One region of the Thalassospira sp. MIT1004 genome, then DNA from elsewhere that is predicted to be linked to it. Evidence: predicted binding sites of a transcription regulator. Region 1 holds the regulator's gene; each other region holds the start of a gene.
What was found. The regulator PhoB, encoded in region 1, activates phosphate uptake and scavenging genes when phosphate is short. The targets are predictions, from matches to a motif close to TNTCATAAAACTGTCA.

Region 1 (2,207 bases):
ACACCATTGTGATCGTGACGCACTCCATGCAGCAGGCTGCCCGCGTGTCGCAGCGCACGGCGTTTTTCCATCTCGGCAAGCTGGTCGAAGTGGGCGAAACCGATCAGATTTTCACCAATCCCAAGGACGAGCGCACCAAGGGATACATTACGGGTCGCTTCGGTTAAGTCCGGGCAGGAGTATTTTCGATGGTCGATGAGAAACATCATATCGTCAGTTCGTTTGACGAAGAACTGACCCGTCTGAACAACATCATTTCGCAGATGGGCGGGCTTGCCGAAAGTCAGCTGATTTCCGCCATTCGTGCGATCGTTAAACGGGATTCTGAACTGGCCGAGAAGGTCATTCTTTCCGATCACCGTATCGATACGCTGGAACAGGAAGTGCAGGATTTTGCCGTACGTCTTCTGGCCCTGCGTCAGCCGATGGCAGATGACCTGCGACAGGTGGTGACCGCGCTTAAACTGTCCAACGATCTAGAACGTATCGGTGATCTGGCGAAAAATATCGCCAAGCGTGCGCAGGTTCTTAACCAGGTGCCGCCGATCCGCCCGGTTCAGGTGATCCCGAACATGGCCAAGCTGTGCCAGGAAATCATCAAGGACGTTCTGGATGCCTATATCGAAGGTGATGCGGAAAAGGCCCAGCGTGTCTGGGCGCGCGATCAGGAAGTTGACGATATGTACAATTCCCTGTTCCGTGAACTGCTGACCTATATGATGGAAGATCCGCGTAACATCACGGCATCGACCCATCTGCTGTTTATCGCCAAGAATATCGAACGTATTGGCGATCATGCGACCAACATTGCCGAAACGATCTATTACCGGATCAAGGGCGAAGACCTGCCGATGGATACTCGGCCAAAAAATGACGCGGCGAACTTTGCCGTCGTAGAACCGAATGAGTGACACTGGAGCATAGGAAGATGGACCCAACGGTTCTTATCGTCGAGGACGAAGCTGCAATCGTAACCATGTTGCGCTACAACCTCGAACGCGAGGGGATGCAGGTTGTCGAAGCCGGGGACGGTGACGAAGCGTTGAAAATTCTGGCCGAAACCCATGTCGATCTGGTCCTTCTGGACTGGATACTGCCGGTGATGTCAGGGATCGAGGTTTGCCGCCAGATCCGCCGGAAGCCTGAAAGCCGCGATTTGCCGGTGATCATGGTTACGGCGCGTGGCGAAGAAGGCGACCGCATCCGCGGCCTTGATACCGGGGCCGATGATTATGTAACCAAGCCGTTTGCGATTGGTGAATTGCTGGCCCGTATTCGCGCACTTCTGCGTCGATCCGGTCCGGCGCAACCACAAGGGCAGTTGATCTATTCCGATATCGAAATGGATCTGGCCGCCCATCGTGTCAGTCGTAACGGCAAGGCTATCCATCTTGGCCCAACCGAATTCCGTCTGCTGCGTTATTTCCTGGAACATCCGGGGCGGGTTTTCTCGCGCGAGCAGCTTCTGAATGCGGTTTGGGGGCCGAATATCTATGTCGAAACCCGCACGGTTGACGTTCACATTCGTCGTCTGCGCAAGGCATTGAATGACGTCAAGGGAACGCGCGATGTGATCCGCACGGTTCGTGCTGCTGGCTATGCACTGGATGTCGAAGCCGCTTGATTGCGGTTATTCTGGAAGACGAAACGAAAGACCCCCATTCTCGTGATGGGGGTCTTTGTGTTTCAGGTGCTTTTCCTGGATTTTGCCGGTTTGGCAGTTTTTTGTGCCTGGTCTTCGGTTTTTTGGCGCGCGGTGCGCGGGGCAAGTTCGTTCATCAGCAGCATATCGGCACGCCGGAACTTGGCTATTTCGATATCGATATCTTCCTGCGGGATATCGCAGGCCGCCAGAACGTGATCGGACAGGCGTAAACCGGTTTCAAGTACCTCGGGGATGGCCGCATCGGCACCACTGCGTGACAGCGGACCGATATGGGTGATGTCCTGGGCACGGGCAAAGATTTTCAGATGCGGATAATGCTGTCGCAGCAAGGCGACGGTCTTTTCGGTTGCGTGCGGGTTGCCCATGGCAACGGCGGCAATATGGGCCTGTTCGGTATGGGCGGCACGAAATGTTTCCGGTCGGGACCCATCGGCAAAATAAACAGGCAGACCTTCGGCTCGGCCACGCGAAACCTGTTGGGCATCGGATTCCAGAACGATAAACGGGATTTCCTTGGTGCGCAGCAGACGGGCCAGAACCC
Region 2 (2,207 bases), on a different contig from region 1:
GCATTGCCTTCTTCCTCGATCGTAGCAAAAGCTTGATCGATGGTTGCTTCACCATTCATCATCTTGTCGACTTCGCGATAGATGACTTCACGGATCTGAACGTAGAAACCAAGGCGATAACCTTTGGTCCACTCTCCACCTTCTTCGGAAAGCTGCTGAATGCCGACTTCGGCGTCCGGGCTTTCGTTATAGTAGCCTTCTTTCTTGGCAAGTTCGTAGGCCGCGGTGGTGATCGGAACATAACCGGTTTCTTTGTGCCAGTAGAACTGGGTTTCCGGTTTGGTCAGGAACTCGAAGAATTTGGCAACGCCGGCATCTTCTTCTGCACTGTGGCCAGAGAATGCGAACAGCGAGGCACCACCGATGAAGGTCGATTTCGGCGCGTCACCAACGCCTTCCCAATATGGAAGGGTCGAAGTGCCAAATTCAAACTGTGCGGATTTTTTCAGACCACCGAACGAGCCGGAAGAACCGAGCCACATTGCGGCTTTCTGCTGCAGGAAGGCGTCCTGGTTGGCGCCCCATGCGCGGCCATAGTAACCGAAATAACCGGCATCTTTCCATTCTTTGACGTGCTTCCAGTGATCTTTCAGCGCGTCATTGTTGTATAGAAGTTCGACATCCGTGCTGTCATAACCATTGTTGGCGGTTGCCATCTGAAGGTTGTGACGCGACATGAAGTTTTCAAAGAAGATCCACGGGCTGTGTGACTCGGCAAGGCCTTCGAAACCGGCTTCTTTCAACTTCGGTGCGATCTCTTCGAATTCCTGCCAGGTTTTCGGCACGTCAACACCGGCTTTGGCCAGCGCATCTTTGTTGAAATAAAGCAGCGGGGTCGAGCTGTTGAACGGCATGCCAATCATCTTGCCATCGGAATCGGCATAGAAGTAGCGAACCCCCGGGATGTAATCATTGATGTCAAACTTGACACCATTTGATTCCATAAGGTCCTGAACCGGTTTAACAGCGCCTTTGGCGTTAATGATGGTTGCAGCACCGGCATCAAAGATCTGGATGATGTTCGGCTGGTTTTTCGCGCGGAAAGCAGCAATACCGGCGGTCATCGTGTCTTCGTAACCGCCCTTGTTCACAGCAACCAGTTGGTATTCGTCCTGGCTGGCGTTGAAGTCGGCAGTGATCTGATTGACGACATCGCCCAGTGCGCCGTCCATGGCATGCCACCAAGTGATCTCGGTCGCAGCATTCGCTGTGCCGCCCAGTGCGAACACAGCTGCTGCTGCCATCAGGGTTTTGCGAAACATGATCTTCTATCTCCCAAATAAAAACTCGTTCGCGCCAACCGCCTGTTGATCGGTCGACACAACGCATTCGTTTTCATTCGAGGGGGACGTTTCCTCAAGTGACAGTTTTCGGAAATTTACTTTTGATGCGCGAAATGACCTTAAAAACTGTCAGTTTTTGCTTTTTAGTGTGCATTCGACCCCTTCAAATGTTCATATGAACATCTCATAAATCGAACAGCTTGCAAAGGCTTTCAATCCTGATGAATGGCATAAATGTCTTTCACATGCGCACATTTAACATTTCCCCAGATTTTTCGGCACTTTCACAAATATTACAAAGTCATGCACTTGCAACAATGCATTGCAACAACTCCATTTGCATATGCAAAACGGGTACCCAAAGGATACCCGTTCAATGTTCATTTGCGAACATGGATCGCTGCATCTTGACGCTGTAATCTCAGGTGGAATTCCTGTCACGCTGAACAAAAACGGAAAGCAATGCCAAGCCGCCGGAAACCACCATAAGCAGCAGGGACAGCGCGTTCAGAACCGGTGTTGATCCCTGTTTGAGGCGGTCAAACATGGCAATGGTCAACGGCGCATCAGATCCGACTAGCATCAGTGTTGTGTTGAAATTTTCAAATGACATCAGGAATGCAACGATCCCCGCCCCGATCAATGCCGGTTTCAGGAATGGGATGGTAACCGTCCAAAGAGCTGCCTGTCGTGTTGCACCAAGATTAAGTGCGGCTTCTTCCAGGCTGATGTCAAATTTGCGAAGACGCGCAGAAATCACTAGCGTCGTTATCGTAGTGATAAAGGCAAATTGTCCGATAATCACCAGAAACAGCCCCGGTCGCAGGAAATCAAGATCCCATCCAATCGCTTCTTCAATTCCGTTTGCAATGGCATTGGAAAAGACCAGAATCGATATGCCCAATATGACCCCGGGAATAACCA
Region 3 (2,207 bases), on a different contig from region 1:
GGCAATTATCTTTTGCCGTTCCCGAATATGGGCGCAAATGATCTTTCGCGCAAAGTCACTATGTTGAAAAAATGCAGTTTTATCGCCAGCGATAAAATATCAGCCGACGATTGCCCCCTGATCTGCGGAAACATTGTCCTGCCATGCGACAATCTGAAGGCCGATGCGATCAAGATGGGATAGCAGTTTTTCAGGCGGCAAACGATCGGTGATCACCCCGGTCAGGGCTTCGAGCGGTGCGATGTTTTCAAGGTAACGCTGATCGAACTTGGTGTGATCGACCATCAGCCAGGTTTCATCGGACCGTTCCATCATGGCGCGCTTGACCGCAACCGCGCGACGGTTAACGTCACTGAACCCCTGCCATGCAACACCCGATGCCCCGATAAAGGCCTTGTTGGCGTGGAAACGGCGCAGGAATTCGACGGTATCATTGCCGTAAACCGCATTTTCACGTGGATCGAACTGCCCCGGACACATGATGACATCATCAATCACCGCCTGTTCGCCCATGCCATGCACAACCGCGTAGCAATTGGTCAGAACCGTGCGCCGCAATGCGCCGGGATTCTGGGCCATATAGGGGGCAAGCTGACTGACGGTGGACCCGGCATCGATCATAATCACGTCACCCGGCCGGATCATGGTTCCGGCCATGATGCCGATCCGTTCGAACCCGGCAACCGCGGTCATCTGTCGCTGGGCCAGATCGGGTTGATGGCCCATTGGCTGTGCCGATGCGCCGCCAAATTCGCGCTTGATCAGGCCATTTTCGCTTAGCGCATCAAGATCACGACGAATTGTTTCAGTTGCCACATCGAATCGCTCCGCCAATGTGGCAACTCTCACATGCGGATGGATTTGCAGCTCCTGAAGAATGCGCTGCTGACGTTCTTTTTTTCCGATACGCAAAGACGCTCTCCCCGCTGAATACCTTTGATCGCACCCCATTCCGGCAAGGTTATCAGCAATCTTTGTAACCATTTGTTACAGTTTTGTGTTGCTTTTCCAACTTTTTGACCTTCTATAATGTTGATAAAAGCAACAATAAAACCAACAAAACCACATTAAAAATGGCGCTTTACCAGCGTTTACAGGGAAGAAAGGTTCGGTCACATGTTTTCACATGCGAAAAAAACAGACTTTTTGAAAGTTTCTACGGTGCTTGCCGCCATCGGCATGATGAGCTTTGGCAGCACCCAGGCATATGCGGCCGATGATTGCATCGCACGCGGCGATCTTGACCAGATGTATTGCGACATGGATGGCGATCTGGTCGCCGATGCACCGGCTGCCGATCAGCAGGTTGATCCCGACACCCTCGTATTTGCCTATACCCCGGTCGAAGACCCGGCGGTTTACGCCGATATCTGGGAGCCGTTCCTTGAACATCTTAAAAAAGTAACCGGCAAGGATGTTCACTTCTTTGCGGTTCAGTCGAATTCCGCCGAAGTAGAAGCCATGCGCAGCGGCCGTCTGCATGTTGCCGGTTTCTCGACCGGGCCGACCCCGTTTGCGGTTAACCTTGCCGGTGCGGTTCCGTTTGCCCTGATGGGTGGCGATGACGGTCGTTTTGGCTATACCTTGCAGCTTTATACCCGCGTTGACAGCGGCATCAATTCGCTTGCCGATCTTAAGGGCAAACGCGTCGCCCATACGTCTCCGACCTCGAACTCGGGCAACCTTGCACCGCGCGCCCTTCTGCCCGGTCAGGGCATCGTCCCGGAACAGGATTACGAAGTCGTCTATTCCGGTTCGCACGACCAGTCGATGCTGGGCGTTGTTGCCGGTGACTATGACGCAGCCCCGGTCGCATCCGAAGTGGTTGAACGTATGGCCCAGCGCGATCTGTACGATCCGGCTGACGTCAAAATCATCTACGAAAGCAAGCCTTTCCCGACCACTTCGTTCAACTATGCCTATAACCTGAAGCCGGAACTGATCGAAAAGATCAAGGAAGCCTTCTTTACCTTCGACATGAAGGGCACCGCCCTTGGCGAAGAGTTCAAAGGCGTGTCGAAATTCGTACCTGTCACCTATCAGAAAGACTGGGACGTTATTCGTGAAATCCAGGCTGCCAACGGTGTGAAATACACCCCGGACAACCTGAAGTAATCCCTTCTTTCAAACTGCTTCTGCCGGGATCGATTTTCGGTCCCGGTAGTCTTTTTTCAAGGTATCGTGATGCTGCGTATCAAAGATCTGGT
Region 4 (2,207 bases), on a different contig from region 1:
GATCCGACCGTCTTGATCAGTTTCGGCCCGAACAGGATCAGACCTGCAGAAATACCAATCGCGCCAATCACCATCACCCAGATCGGGATCGGGGCCGATGTCACGATCTCGCCGCTATCAACACCCGAAACGATGGCGGCCAACGGTCCAATGGCATTCGCAACATCATTTGACCCATGCGCGAATGACAGAAGGGCTGCGGACACGACCAGCGGAATGCGAAACAGCGATGCGATTTCCTTGCGTCGTCCGATCATGTTACGCGACGCATGCAGCACGGCCTTGCGGGTCGGCAACAGGGTGACGAAAAAGGCTGCGATACCGATAACAATGACCTGCCACGTATCAGCAGCCCAGATCTTTTTGATCCCCTTCATCATCAGATACATGGTGAAGGCCGATACCATCACACCGACCAAAATCGGCACCCATTTGCGGGCCGCTTCGACGCAATTTTCGGTATACAGAATCTTGAACTTGATAAAGGCAAGGAACGCGGCTGCGATCACGCCACCCAGAACCGGCGAAATCACCCAGCTTGCGGCAATCGTGCCCATAGTCGGCCAATTGACCGCGCCAATGCCGACGGCTGCCATACCCGCCCCCATCACACCGCCAACGATGGAATGGGTGGTCGATACCGGCGCGCCCAGCCATGTGGCAAGGTTAAGCCAAAGGGCGGCTGCCAGAAGGGCCGCCATCATCGCCCAGACAAAGGTCTGTGCATCGGGCATCTGGGTCGGGTCGATAATACCGTTCTTGATCGTGCCAACAACATCGCCACCGGCGATAATCGCCCCGGCTGCTTCAAACACGGCTGCAATCAAAAGGGCGCCAACCATGGTCAGCGCCTTTGAACCAACCGCCGGACCAACATTGTTGGCCACGTCATTGGCGCCGATATTCAGTGCCATGTAACCGCCGATCACCGCAGCGGCGATCAGGAATCCGCTTTGCGGCAGGCCGCCCATATGAAAGGCGACAAAGGCGCTGCACGCCAAAAGAAAGACAAGCGCAAGTCCGAGCTTCGCACTCAGGGAGGCTGTCTCTCCGGCACCCGCATCCATGCGGCGCTGCCATTTGAGATCCTTATCCAGAGCGGTTTTCTTTGCGACCATGATCAACCGTTACTTAAAAAGGGAATCGACGCGCGGATCATGTCGAAGCAAACCCGGTTTGTTAAGGTTTTTTTGCCTTTTTATGACAGCCATGTCCCGACCGCATCCCGCCAATAGCAAAACGGCCCCGCACTGCAGGGCCGTTTTACGTTTGGAACAGTTGTGAAAAGTTATCGACCGAACTGGTTCAGAAGCCCTTTCAGAACATCCTTGGCCGCATCCTTGCCCGAACTTCCCGATCCGCTATCGGATGAACCACTCCCGCCCAGTGCCTTATCAAGGATATTATCCAGAACCTTGATCGCGACCTTGTCCATGCGCCCGGTAATCGCCGGGTTGCTGATATTGCCCTTGGCGTAAACGCTAAATGGCGGTAATTCTTCGATTTTCTCGGAAAAATCGAAATCGGCCTGCGTATCCATCTGCCATTTCGGCAGATCAAGGGTCGCATCGGCATCCGCCGTCCCCACACGCGATGTCGCTTCGACACGGGTGGTTTTGGCAATCCCGTTGGTGATGGCAATGTCGGCCTCAAGGGTCTGAACCAGATCGTTGTTACCGACCCCTTCAACCACCATCGCCTGCGGGCCCTGCTGCAACAATGCCTGAATGTTCAGCTTCGGATCAGCAGACCGTTTATCGGCATTGCTGAACCGGACATTATTCAGAACAAGGTTCGCCGTACCATTCAACGCACTGATCAGCTTGCGCGATGTATTGCCCGATGCGGTGACATCAAACTTCGTCGCCGCCCCGCCGATCACCGTGTCATTGGCAACCCGGATCGGGGTCAGCTTTTCGATATCCGCCCCGTCAAGATTACCTTTAAGCGCCAGTTTCGGCGTATCGGAATTGCGCGCATCAAACGTGCCATCAATCGACAAATTCCCATCGCCCAGAAGGCCGGTGAATTTCTGAATGGTCAGAAGCCCGGTCACGAGTGTCGCCTTCAAATCCGGCTTCACAAGGCTGTAGGTATCGAAATCAAGCTGATCAAATGCGACCGTGATATCGGCATCAATCGACCGCAGGGCCGATACATCAATCACCGTATCATCCCACGGCGTGCCGTCACGGGCATCAACAGTC

Region 2: a site for PhoB is predicted at 1,362-1,377, ahead of ugpB (sn-glycerol-3-phosphate ABC transporter substrate-binding protein UgpB). Genes of this name have one in related genera too.
Region 3: a site for PhoB is predicted at 988-1,003, ahead of phnD (phosphate/phosphite/phosphonate ABC transporter substrate-binding protein). Genes of this name have one in related genera too.
Region 4: a site for PhoB is predicted at 1,191-1,206, ahead of BC440_RS02515 (inorganic phosphate transporter). Genes of this name have one in related genera too.

The regions. Positions count from the first base shown of each region.
Region 1 covers NZ_MCAO01000011.1:349,255-351,461, reverse strand. Annotated here, with positions in the region: gene pstB (phosphate ABC transporter ATP-binding protein PstB) at 1-167, shown strand, start outside; gene phoU (phosphate signaling complex protein PhoU) at 189-911, shown strand; gene phoB (phosphate regulon transcriptional regulator PhoB) at 929-1,624, shown strand; gene BC440_RS06385 (cation:proton antiporter) at 1,687-2,207, opposite strand, start outside.
Region 2 covers NZ_MCAO01000022.1:327,590-329,796, forward strand. Annotated here, with positions in the region: gene ugpB (sn-glycerol-3-phosphate ABC transporter substrate-binding protein UgpB) at 1-1,262, opposite strand, end outside; gene BC440_RS10200 (ABC transporter permease) at 1,705-2,207, opposite strand, start outside.
Region 3 covers NZ_MCAO01000002.1:82,213-84,419, forward strand. Annotated here, with positions in the region: gene BC440_RS01110 (DeoR/GlpR family DNA-binding transcription regulator) at 100-912, opposite strand; gene phnD (phosphate/phosphite/phosphonate ABC transporter substrate-binding protein) at 1,147-2,115, shown strand; gene phnC (phosphonate ABC transporter ATP-binding protein) at 2,185-2,207, shown strand, end outside.
Region 4 covers NZ_MCAO01000004.1:93,112-95,318, forward strand. Annotated here, with positions in the region: gene BC440_RS02515 (inorganic phosphate transporter) at 1-1,118, opposite strand, end outside; gene BC440_RS02520 (AsmA family protein) at 1,289-2,207, opposite strand, start outside.